3 regions of the Streptomyces sp. NPDC050704 genome follow, and region 3 is predicted to be linked to each of the others. Evidence: riboswitches for the same ligand, from Rfam matches in the RefSeq annotation. Region 3 holds a riboswitch; each other region holds the start of a gene.
The links. Region 3 has a riboswitch for cobalamin ahead of AB0I18_RS14505 (CbtB-domain containing protein). Riboswitches for the same ligand answer to the same signal wherever they lie in the genome.
Positions count from the first base shown of each region.

Region 1: linked by a shared signal. The riboswitch ahead of AB0I18_RS22625 (ABC transporter substrate-binding protein) and the one ahead of AB0I18_RS14505 (CbtB-domain containing protein) in region 3 are both predicted to bind cobalamin.
Region 2: linked by a shared signal. The riboswitch ahead of AB0I18_RS29195 (cobalamin biosynthesis protein) and the one ahead of AB0I18_RS14505 (CbtB-domain containing protein) in region 3 are both predicted to bind cobalamin.

Region 1 covers NZ_JBFAHW010000037.1:68,984-72,247, reverse strand. The annotation lists gene AB0I18_RS22635 (MHYT domain-containing protein) at 1-292, shown strand, start outside; gene AB0I18_RS22630 (CoA-binding protein) at 444-851, opposite strand; cobalamin riboswitch at 980-1,167, shown strand; gene AB0I18_RS22625 (ABC transporter substrate-binding protein) at 1,233-2,255, shown strand; gene AB0I18_RS22620 (iron chelate uptake ABC transporter family permease subunit) at 2,252-3,264, shown strand, end outside.
Region 2 covers NZ_JBFAHW010000055.1:30,524-33,787, forward strand. The annotation lists gene AB0I18_RS29185 (inorganic phosphate transporter) at 1-1,072, shown strand, start outside; gene AB0I18_RS29190 (hypothetical protein) at 1,093-1,314, shown strand; cobalamin riboswitch at 1,454-1,598, shown strand; gene AB0I18_RS29195 (cobalamin biosynthesis protein) at 1,731-2,687, shown strand; gene AB0I18_RS29200 (cobyric acid synthase) at 2,684-3,264, shown strand, end outside.
Region 3 covers NZ_JBFAHW010000021.1:3,398-6,661, forward strand. The annotation lists gene AB0I18_RS14495 (acyl-CoA dehydrogenase family protein) at 1-258, opposite strand, end outside; gene AB0I18_RS14500 (CbtA family protein) at 437-1,204, opposite strand; gene AB0I18_RS14505 (CbtB-domain containing protein) at 1,242-1,463, opposite strand; cobalamin riboswitch at 1,501-1,643, opposite strand; gene AB0I18_RS14510 (histidine phosphatase family protein) at 1,774-2,346, shown strand; gene AB0I18_RS14515 (four-helix bundle copper-binding protein) at 2,557-2,931, opposite strand; gene AB0I18_RS14520 (glycosyl hydrolase family 65 protein) at 3,082-3,264, opposite strand, start outside.

The sequences.
Region 1 (3,264 bases), on a different contig from region 3:
CAACGACGCCACCGGCATGTCATGGTCGGGCGACTCCGCCCACTCGATCCTGCTTCCCATGCTCCTGGGGCCGTGCATCTTCCTGCTGCTGGCGGGAGTGGTGGTGATGTTCGACCCGATGCTGGTCCTCGGCGACGGTGACTGGGGTCGGCAGTCGGCACGCCGACGCGCGGCCGCCCCTGTGGTGGAACCACCCGCACGGCCCGGCTCGCTCTTCGAGGCCCCCTCGGCACCGTCGAACACCGCGGGACGCGCCGCCGACGGAGAGACTTCGGCGCAACGCAGGTGGTAGGCGCGCGCTGACGAGCACGAGCACGAGCACGAGCACGAGCACGAGCACGAGCACGAGACGGCGCGTCGCGGAAGCGGTGGCGCCGCCCGGAGCCCGGAGCCGGAGCCGGAGCCCCAGACTCCGGGGTGGCCGTGCGTGGCCGTACCGCGGGTCAGCCCAGGCGCGGGATCTCGATGGCGGGGCAGCGGTCCATGACCATGTCGAGCCCGGCGGACCGGGTGCGGTCGTACGCGGCTTCGTCGATGACGCCGAGCTGGAACCAGACCGCCTTCGCGCCGATCGCGGCCGCCTCGTCGGCGACGGAACCCGCGAGGTCGCTGTTGACGAACACGTCCACCACGTCCACCTCGAAGGGGATGTCGGCGAGGGAGGCGTACCCCTGCTCCCCGTGGACCGTCTCGGCCTTCGGATGGACCGGGACGACGCGCTTGCCGAAGCGCTGTAGGACGTCCGCCACGCCGTATGCGGCCCGCCGTTCGTTCGACGAGAGGCCGACGACCGCCCAGGTGTCGCCCAGCTCGGTGAGGATCTTGCGGATCGTTGCCGGGTCGCCGTACACGGTCGGCCTCCTTGGGATGTGTGCCTGCGATGGGTGCCTGCTCTGCTGTCGCCCACAACAGCGGGCCGGCCGCGGCGATTCCCCGGACGGCCGCCGTCCAGGCCTCCGACCGGCCCTCTACCGGTACGTGATAGCTTGCCGAGGCCAGTCGAACCCATGTACGTGGGTCAGGGAATCCGGTGGAAATCCGGAGCTGACGCGCAGCGGTGAGGGTGACGGGCGAGGCATCGGCCACTGGACCAACACGGCGGTCCGGGAAGGCGCTTCGTCCGGGTGACCCCGAGTCCGAAGACCTGCTGGCGGCCCCCGCGGTCGACGACGGCGGGGGAGCACCGTACGACCGGGCTCCGCGTTCGAGCCCTCGACGTCTGAGGAACTCCCGTGCCGATCGCACGTCCCGCCCGCCCTGCCGCCCTGCTCCTTTCCGGGGCCCTTCTGCTGACCGGCTGCGGTTCGGGGGCCGCGTCCGACGCGGCGTCCAGAACCGCCGTCACCCTCGACAACTGCGGCCGTACCGTACGCGTCGAGTCACCGCCCCAACGCGCGGTCTCCCTCAACCAGGGCACCACCGAGATCATGCTCTCGCTGGGGCTCGCCGACCGTATGGCCGGCACCGCCACCTGGACCGACCCGGTGCTGAAGAGCCTGGCCAAGGCGAACGCGAAGGTCGAGCGGATCGCCGACAACAACCCCTCCTTCGAACGGGTCCTGGACGCCGACCCCGACTTCGTCGCCGCCTCGTTCGTGTCCACGCTCGGCAAGGGAGGCGTGGCCACCCGGGACCAGTTCGAGAAGCTCGGCGTGCCCACGTACGTCTCGCCCTCCGACTGCGCGGGCAAGGACAACACCGGCGACGGGGACGGCGCACGCAAGACGCCGCTCGGCATCGACGCCATCTACGGCGAAGTCCGCGACCTGGCCAAGGTGTTCGGTGTGGAGGACCGGGGCGAGCGACTCGTCGCCGAGCTCCAACGGCGCATGAAGAAGGCCACTTCGGGGATCGATGCCTCGGACGTCACCCTCCTCTACTGGTTCGCCAACTCCGATTCCCCCTACATGGCGGGCTGTTGCGGCGCGCCCGGCGTCATCACCCGCTCCCTCGGCGCGAAGAACGTCTTCGACGACACGCACGAGGAGTGGCCCCAGATCAACTGGGAGACGGTCGCCGACCGCGATCCCGACGTGCTGGTCATCGGCGACCTGACCCGTAAGTCGCAGACCGCCGAGTCCGCCGCGAAGAAGATCGAGTTCCTGGAGTCCGACCCGGTCACCAAGAACATGACCGCGGTCAAAAAGAAGCGGTACGTGCTGCTCAGCGGGCAGGCCATGAACCCGACCATCCGCACGGTCGAGGGCGTCGAGCAGGTCGCCGCGGCCCTGCGCGAGTTCGGCCTGGCAGGGTGACGCGGTTCCGCCTGGGACTGCTCACCGTGGGCGGTGCCGGTCTGCTCTGCGCGTCCGTCGCCGTCGCGATCACCATCGGCCCGGCGGACATCCGGGTCGGTGACGTCTGGTCCGTGGTGGCCGCCCATCTCGGCTGGGGCAGCTCGGAGTTGACGCCGATCAGGGACGGAATCGTCTGGCAGCTGCGCCTGCCACGCACGCTCCTGGCGGCGGTGTGCGGGGCCGGCCTCGCCGTGTGCGGCGCGGTGATGCAGTCCCTGCTGCGCAATCCGCTCGCCGACCCGTTCGTCCTCGGGGTCTCCTCTGGAGCCTCGACCGGCGCGGTCGCCGTCGTCGTCCTCGGGGCCGGCGGCGGCCTGGTGTCGGTCTCCGCGGGTGCGTTCCTCGGCGCGCTCGTCTCGTTCGGGCTCGTCCTGCTGCTCAGCCACACCCTCGGCGACACGACGGACCGGGTGGTACTGAGCGGCGTCGCCGCGATGCAGCTCTTCTCCGCGCTCACCTCCTTCGTCGTGATGACCGCCGCCGACGCCGAGACCACCCGCGGGGTGCTGTTCTGGCTGCTCGGCTCGCTGAGCGGCGCGGGCTGGACCGACGTCTGGCTCTGTCTGGCGGTCCTCGCGGTGACGCTGCTCGTGTGCCTCGGATACGCGCGCACGCTCGACGCGTTCGCCTTCGGCCAGGACGCCGCCGCGACGCTCGGGGTGTCCGTGGCCCGTACCCGCCTGGTGCTGCTCTGCGCCACGGCACTCCTGACGGCCGCGCTGGTCAGCTCGGCGGGCGCGATCGGCTTCGTCGGTCTCGTCCTGCCGCACGCCGCCCGGGCGCTGGTGGGTTCCGGGCACGCACGGCTGCTGCCGGTCGCCGCCCTCGCCGGGGCGGTGTTCCTGGTGTGGGTGGACACCCTGGCCCGTACGGTCCTCGACCCGCAGGATGTGCCGGTGGGCGTGGTGACCTCGCTGATCGGAGTGCCGGTCTTCGTGCTGGTGCTGTACCGGACGAGGCGGACGCG
Region 2 (3,264 bases), on a different contig from region 3:
GGTCGCCAACACGATCTCCAAGGGCCTCGTCGACGAATCCGGCATCCAGCCCGAGGTGATCTTCGCCGCGCTCGTCGGCGCGATCCTCTGGAATCTGCTGACCTGGCTCGTCGGACTGCCGTCCAGTTCCTCGCACGCCCTCATGGGCGGTCTCATCGGCGCCACCGTCGCCTCGGCCGGCCTGGGTGCCGTGCACGGCGACGCGCTCGTGACCAAGGTCCTGATCCCCGCCATCGCGGCGCCCGTCGTGGCGGGTATCGCCGCGCTGCTGGCCACCCGGCTGACGTACCGGCTCGGCAGGAACATCGGCGAGAAGTCGTCCAAGAAGGGCTACCGCGCCGGGCAGATCGCCTCCGCCGGCCTGGTCTCCCTCGCCCACGGCACCAACGACGCCCAGAAGACGATGGGCATCATCACCCTGGCTCTGGTGGCCGGTGGCGCCATCGCCCCGGACTCCGACCCGCCGGTCTGGGTCATCCTCTCCGCGGGTCTGGCCATCGCGCTCGGCACCTACCTCGGCGGCTGGCGCATCATCCGCACGATGGGCAAGGGGCTGACCGACCTCCAGCCCCAGCAGGGCTTCGCCGCCCAGACCAGTGCGGCCACGGTCATCCTGGCCTCCTCGCACATCGGCTTCTCCCTCTCCACCACCCACTCCGTCTCCGGTGCCGTGATGGGTGCGGGCCTCGGCCGCAAGGGGGGCGTGGTCCGCTGGTCCACGGCCACCCGGATGTTCGTCGCCTGGGGTCTGACCCTGCCGGCCGCGGCCCTGGTGGCCGCCCTCGCCGAGTACCTGACCTCCTTCGGCAACTGGGGCACGGGCGTCGTCGCCGTCTTCCTGGTCGCCTCCAGCGCCGGGATCTGGCTGGCCTCCCGCCGCCAGGTGATCGACCACACCAACGTCAACGACACCGAGGAGCCCCCCGGTGTGGTGACCACGGCCGTGGCCGCCGTCACCCCGCCCCCGGCCGGCGCCGCGGCCGAGGACGACCTGGCCGAGGACCTGTCGGCCACCATCGCGGCTCCCGACGGGACGCCCGCGAACCCGCCGGCCTCGTCGGCCGTGGTCTGAAGCGCTAAGGAAGAAACAGCATGCACATCGACTGGGCAGCCCTCGGCTCCGTCTTCGGAGTCAGCCTCATCGTCACCGTCGCCCTCGTGGCCCTCTTCACCCTCGGCATCCTCGGCCTCTCCAAGCGCGAGTCGGCCACCGCCCAGGGCGGCTCGGCGGCCCTCGCGGCCACCGGCGCCTACGCCTGCTTCGCGGCGTGCGCGGCGGCGGTGGCGTACGGGATCTATCTGATCGTCGCCTGACAGCGGCGCTTCCTCCGACAGGTCAAGCAGGTCAACAGGTGGGGTGCGGGACGGAACAACGTCCCGCACCCCACCTGTGCGTGGGCCCGTGTGTGGGTCTCAGCACACTCTCCCTTCGCAGGTCAACAGCAAGTTGACGGTTGTTCTCGGGCCGTGGTGGACTGCCGGAGCCATGTACGACGGCAGGAGAGGAAGCCGGTGCGAATCCGGCGCGGTCCCGCCACTGTTACCGGGGAATCAATCCCCCCGGGAGCCAGGAACTCTCGTCGTCGGTCTCGTCGAACCAGGGCGTGGACACCCTGAGTGAGGACATATCACCATGCGCGGCCGCCTGTTGTGGACCAGTGTGCCCAGGCCCGATACAAGGGCTTCTCTCCGGACGAGGGTTCTGCCTTACGTAACGGCGGGCTGAACCGGTGCGTGCCGATCGCGTCCACGCGTACGGCGCCGCCGCCGGCCTCCTCGGTGACCTGCTGCTCGGCGATCCCCGCCGGGGGCATCCGGTCGCCGCGTTCGGGCGGGCCGCGGGAGCCGTGGAGCGGGTGCTGTGGCGGGACCACCGGGGGTGGGGCGCGCTGCACGCCCTCGTGTGCGCCGGCGGGGCCGTGTCCGTCGCGGCTGCCGCCGCCCGTTCCGTACGTACGTCACCCACCGCCTCCAGCGCGCTGACCGCCGCCGCCACTTGGGCCGTCGTCGGGGGCACGTCCCTCGGGCGCGAGGCCCGGGCGATCGGCGGGGCGCTCGCCGCCGGGGACATCGAGGTGGCCCGGGAGCGGCTGCCGCATCTGTGCGGGCGGGATCCGCAGGCGCTGGACGCCGACGGGATCGCCCGGGCCGTGGTCGAGTCCGTCGCCGAGAACACCTCCGACGCCGTGGTCGGCGCCCTGGTGTGGGGCGCCGCGGCGGGCGTTCCGGGCCTGGTCGGATTCCGGGCGGTCAACACGCTGGACGCCATGGTCGGGCACAGGTCGCCCAGGTACCGGCGGTACGGCTGGGCCTCGGCACGGCTCGACGACGTCATGGGGTGGCCGGGGGCCCGGCTGACCGCCGTGCTCGCCGCCGTCGCCGGGAGCGATCCGCGAGGGGCCGTACGTGCCTGGCGTACCGACGCCGCGAAGCATCCTAGCCCCAACGCCGGGCCCGTTGAGGCCTCGTTCGCGGGGGCGCTCGGAGTGCGGCTCGGCGGGACGCTCTCGTACGCGGGAAGGGTCGAGCACCGGCCCGTACTCAACGGTGCGGGGCGGGCCGTGGAGGTCGGGGACATCGAGCGGGCCGTACGGCTCTCGCGGCGCGTGAACCTGCTCGCGCTCGGCGTGAGTGTCGCCGGGCGGCTGCTCACCAAGGGATTCCTCACGAAGGGGCGTACGTCATGAGTGGTGGGGGGCTGCTCGTCGCAGGCACCACCTCCGACGCGGGCAAGAGCGTCGTCACCGCCGGGATCTGCCGTTGGCTGGTCAGGCAGGGCGTCAAGGTCGCGCCGTTCAAGGCGCAGAACATGTCGCTCAACTCGTTCGTCACGCGGGAGGGCGCGGAGATCGGGCGCGCGCAGGCCATGCAGGCGCAGGCGGCGCGCGTCGAGCCCACCGCGCTCATGAACCCCGTACTGCTCAAGCCGGGCAGCGACCGCAACAGCCAGGTCGTACTGATGGGCAGGCCCGTCGGCGAGATGAGCGCGCGCGGCTACCACGGAGGACGGCAGGAACAGCTCCTCGGGACCGTGCTGGAGTGCCTCGCCGAGTTGCGGGGCACGTATGACGCGGTGATCTGCGAGGGGGCGGGCAGTCCCGCCGAGATCAATCTGCGCCGGACCGACATCGTGAACATGGGGATCGCCAGGAACGCCGGGCTTCCCGTGCTCGTCGTCGGTGACATCGACCGCGGCGGCGTCTTCGCCTCCTTCTTCGGGACGGTGGCGCTGCTGAGTGCCGAGGACCAGAAGCTGGTCGCCGG
Region 3 (3,264 bases):
CGGTACGCCCGCCTGGGCGGCCTCGTCGAAGAAGATGAACTGTTCCATCGGGCTCAGGCCGCGCCCGCCGTACTCCTTCGGCCAGCCCACACCGAGCCAGCCGTCGGAGCCGAGCCGCCGGATGGTGTCACGGTAGAAGCGCTTCTGCGTCGCCGGGTCGCCGTACCGGGCATGCACATGGTCCGGCACCAGATCGGCGAAGTAGGCGCGCAGTTCGGTGCGCAACTCCTGCTGCTCCGGCGTGTATTCGAGATGCACGGCGCCTCCTGGATCCCACTGGCCTGCTGCCGGCCTGCTGCTTCGGCTGTCCGGACTGACGGCGCACACCGTAGAACCTGTTGCAGAAATTGGGAATGCCGGTGACGTACGCACCTACGCGAAAGGCCCCCGGACGGTGGTCCGGAGGCCCTTCTGTGAGCGACTCTGAGTGAACGGCTCAGTGTGCGACGGGAGTTGCCCGCGCTTCGGGCGACTTCCCCTCGGTCCTGGCCGGCTTGGGGGCAAGTACGCGCTCCGCGAGCACTCCGAAGACCAGCCCGAAGGCGGTCCACAGGGTGACCTGGATGGCCAGGGCGGCGAGGCGGTACTGCCAGAGGAGGGTGCCCGGGAAATCCTTCGGCACCTCGTTGAAGGACGGCAGGAACACGTACGCGAGTCCGACGACGAGCACGAAGAACGCACCCGCGGCGATCGTGGCGTTCCAGTTGCCCAGACGCCCCGCGAGACGCTTGCCGAGGATCACGGTGGCGACGGCGAGCAGCACGCTCAGCGCCACCATCAGGAAGAACAGGGCCGTGCGCTGGTTGAGGGTGTCGGGGTCGCCGACGGCCGGCGGGTTGGCGGGGTACTTCAGGAACGGCACGACGTAGACCGCGAGCAGGCCCGCGGTCGCCAGCAGCATGGCGCTCGCGCGCGGCCCGAAGCGGCCGATCCTGCCGAGTGCGAAGCAGTACGCGAGGGCGGCGATCCCGCCGAACGCGACGCCGTAGACGAGCACGCCGGTGGACAGGCCGCCGGTGGACTGCATCGTACGGCTCACGAGTTCGGTCCCACCGTGTTCGTGGGAGTGGGACTCCTCGAACGCGATGGCTTCGTCGACGCGGGGTTCGCCCAGGAAGTAGGAGACGACCAGGGCGAGCAGGCCCGCGGCGAGACCCGCGAGCATGCCGCGCACCAGGAGGTTTCTGACGGTGACGGAGTTCATGGAGTTGTCCTGTCGGTCCCTTTGGTCACTTTCGCCGTCAGTGGCAGGGGAAGCCGAGCAGGTGGCGGGCGTCGTGCACCCACTCGTGCACGCCCTCGCCGGAGACCAGGGAGGTGGCGCCCTGTTCGGCGCCGACGAAGTAGAGCAGCACCAGCATCAGAACGCCGAAGAAGACCGCCCAGGGGGCGATCGCGCCGATCGGCATTTTTGCGGGTACGGCAGGGGTGTTCACGGTCGGCTGAGCGACGGACTGTGCCATGTGGCAGGACCTCCTGGGGAACTCGCGTCCCATCGTGGTGGTGCATGAGGACGACGGCCACGGGTCTGACTTGCCCGGCCTTCACCGCTCCTGGTGGGGGCGGTTGGTGCGGGGCTTACAGTGGCGCGACCGTGCCGGATTTCCACCGGCTTCCGTCGAACCGTCGTCAATATCGACGAGAAGGTACCGCGAAGCGGAGGCGCGGCCAAGGGCGCATGGGGTGACGGGCGTGCGCCGGGCACCTGGTCACGCCACCAAATCCCGGTCGGGGCAAGGGTATTGAGTACGTGTGGAGTGCGGGAGTGGGCCGATGACCAGCCGAGTGATGTTGATCTCACCAGCGATGAGTGTGGCGCTGCGAGAAGCGCGTTTCGATGACGGATGCCCCGTCGAAGCGGCCGGACTGCGGCTCGCCGAGACCGCCGCGGCCTCGCTGCCCGCCGCCGACCGGGTCTTCGTCTCGCCCGGCGTGCGCTGCCGGGAGACGGCCGTGGCACTCGGCCTCGATCCGGTCGCCGAGCCCGGGTTGGCAGGCCTGGACGTGGGCCGCTGGCGAGGCGCGACCCTCGCCGAGGTGAGCTCCGATGAACCGGAGGCGGTGGCGCGATGGCTCGCGGACCCTTCGTCCGCCCCGCACGGCGGTGAGTCGGTACGCGATCTGTGCGAACGGATCGCGAAGTGGCTGGAATCGGTGGCAGGGCTCGGCTCGGGCCGGATCGTCGCCGTCGTCGAGCCGGAGGTCGTACGCGCCGCGGTGGCCGGGGCGCTCGGAGCTCCGGAGTCGGCGTTCTGGCGGATCGATGTGCCGCCGCTGACCGCGACGGAGTTCAGCGGACGGGACGGGCGCTGGAATGTACGGGTGGGGCGGGCGCTCGGGGAATGACGCCCGGGTGGCGCTTCGCGGCGGGGCGGGGCGTGCGGTCGGAGTGACCGTCTGACCGGCTGATCACGCAGCTCACACAGCTCACGCCGGGGAAGGAGACCTCCAGCTCCAGTCGTGCGGCGGCGAGGCTCGGCCCGCTCACTGGCTGGCTGGCTGACCACCGTTCCCGCCCGTCGTCCTCGGGCCATCGTCGTCGGTCCGGCGGGGCCGTCAGCCAAGCAGGGCGAGAAACTCCGTGCAGGCCCGCGCGCAGTCCCGGCAGGCCTGGGCGCCCTCTTCGGCGCCGGGGCCGCGGTCGAAGACGTGCGCGGTTTCGAGGCAGACGGCGCGGCACCACTCGACCTGGGCACGCATCCCCGCCTCGTCGCTCTGCACGGTCTCCTCGGCGAGGGCGCGGCAGGTCGCGTCGCACACTTCCGCGCACAGGATGCCCTTGCGCCGCAGCTGTTGCTGATCATCGGGGCCGTCGAGGTCGGCGAGGCTCGCGCGCAGGGCGCACACCCGGGCGCACTCGGTGCAGGCCTGCGCGCAGGCGAACCGATCCTCGAGGAAACGGACGAGTTCCTGCTGCTCTGTTGCTGACACGTCGTTCGGGTAGCCGGACACCGTCACGCCAAACCCTCACCGGTCGTGCTGGTCCACGGCGGCCACCGGCCGTAGGACGGGGCTGCTGTCCGACGCCCTGCCACCGCTGTCCCTTCGTGACCGTCGTCAGTCCGGCAGTACCAGTCGTCGTCAGTCCGGCAGTACAAGCCGGCAGGTCTCCCCCGGCTCCACGCGGACCGCGTGGCCCGGCAGCCGGACGTCGATGGGCGACCGGTCGGAGGCGGGCACCGCGATCTCCAGGCTGCCCCGCTCCAGGCGCAGCCGTACGCCCCAGTGGCCCTGGTAGCGGAGGGCGAAGCCGTAGGAGGACAG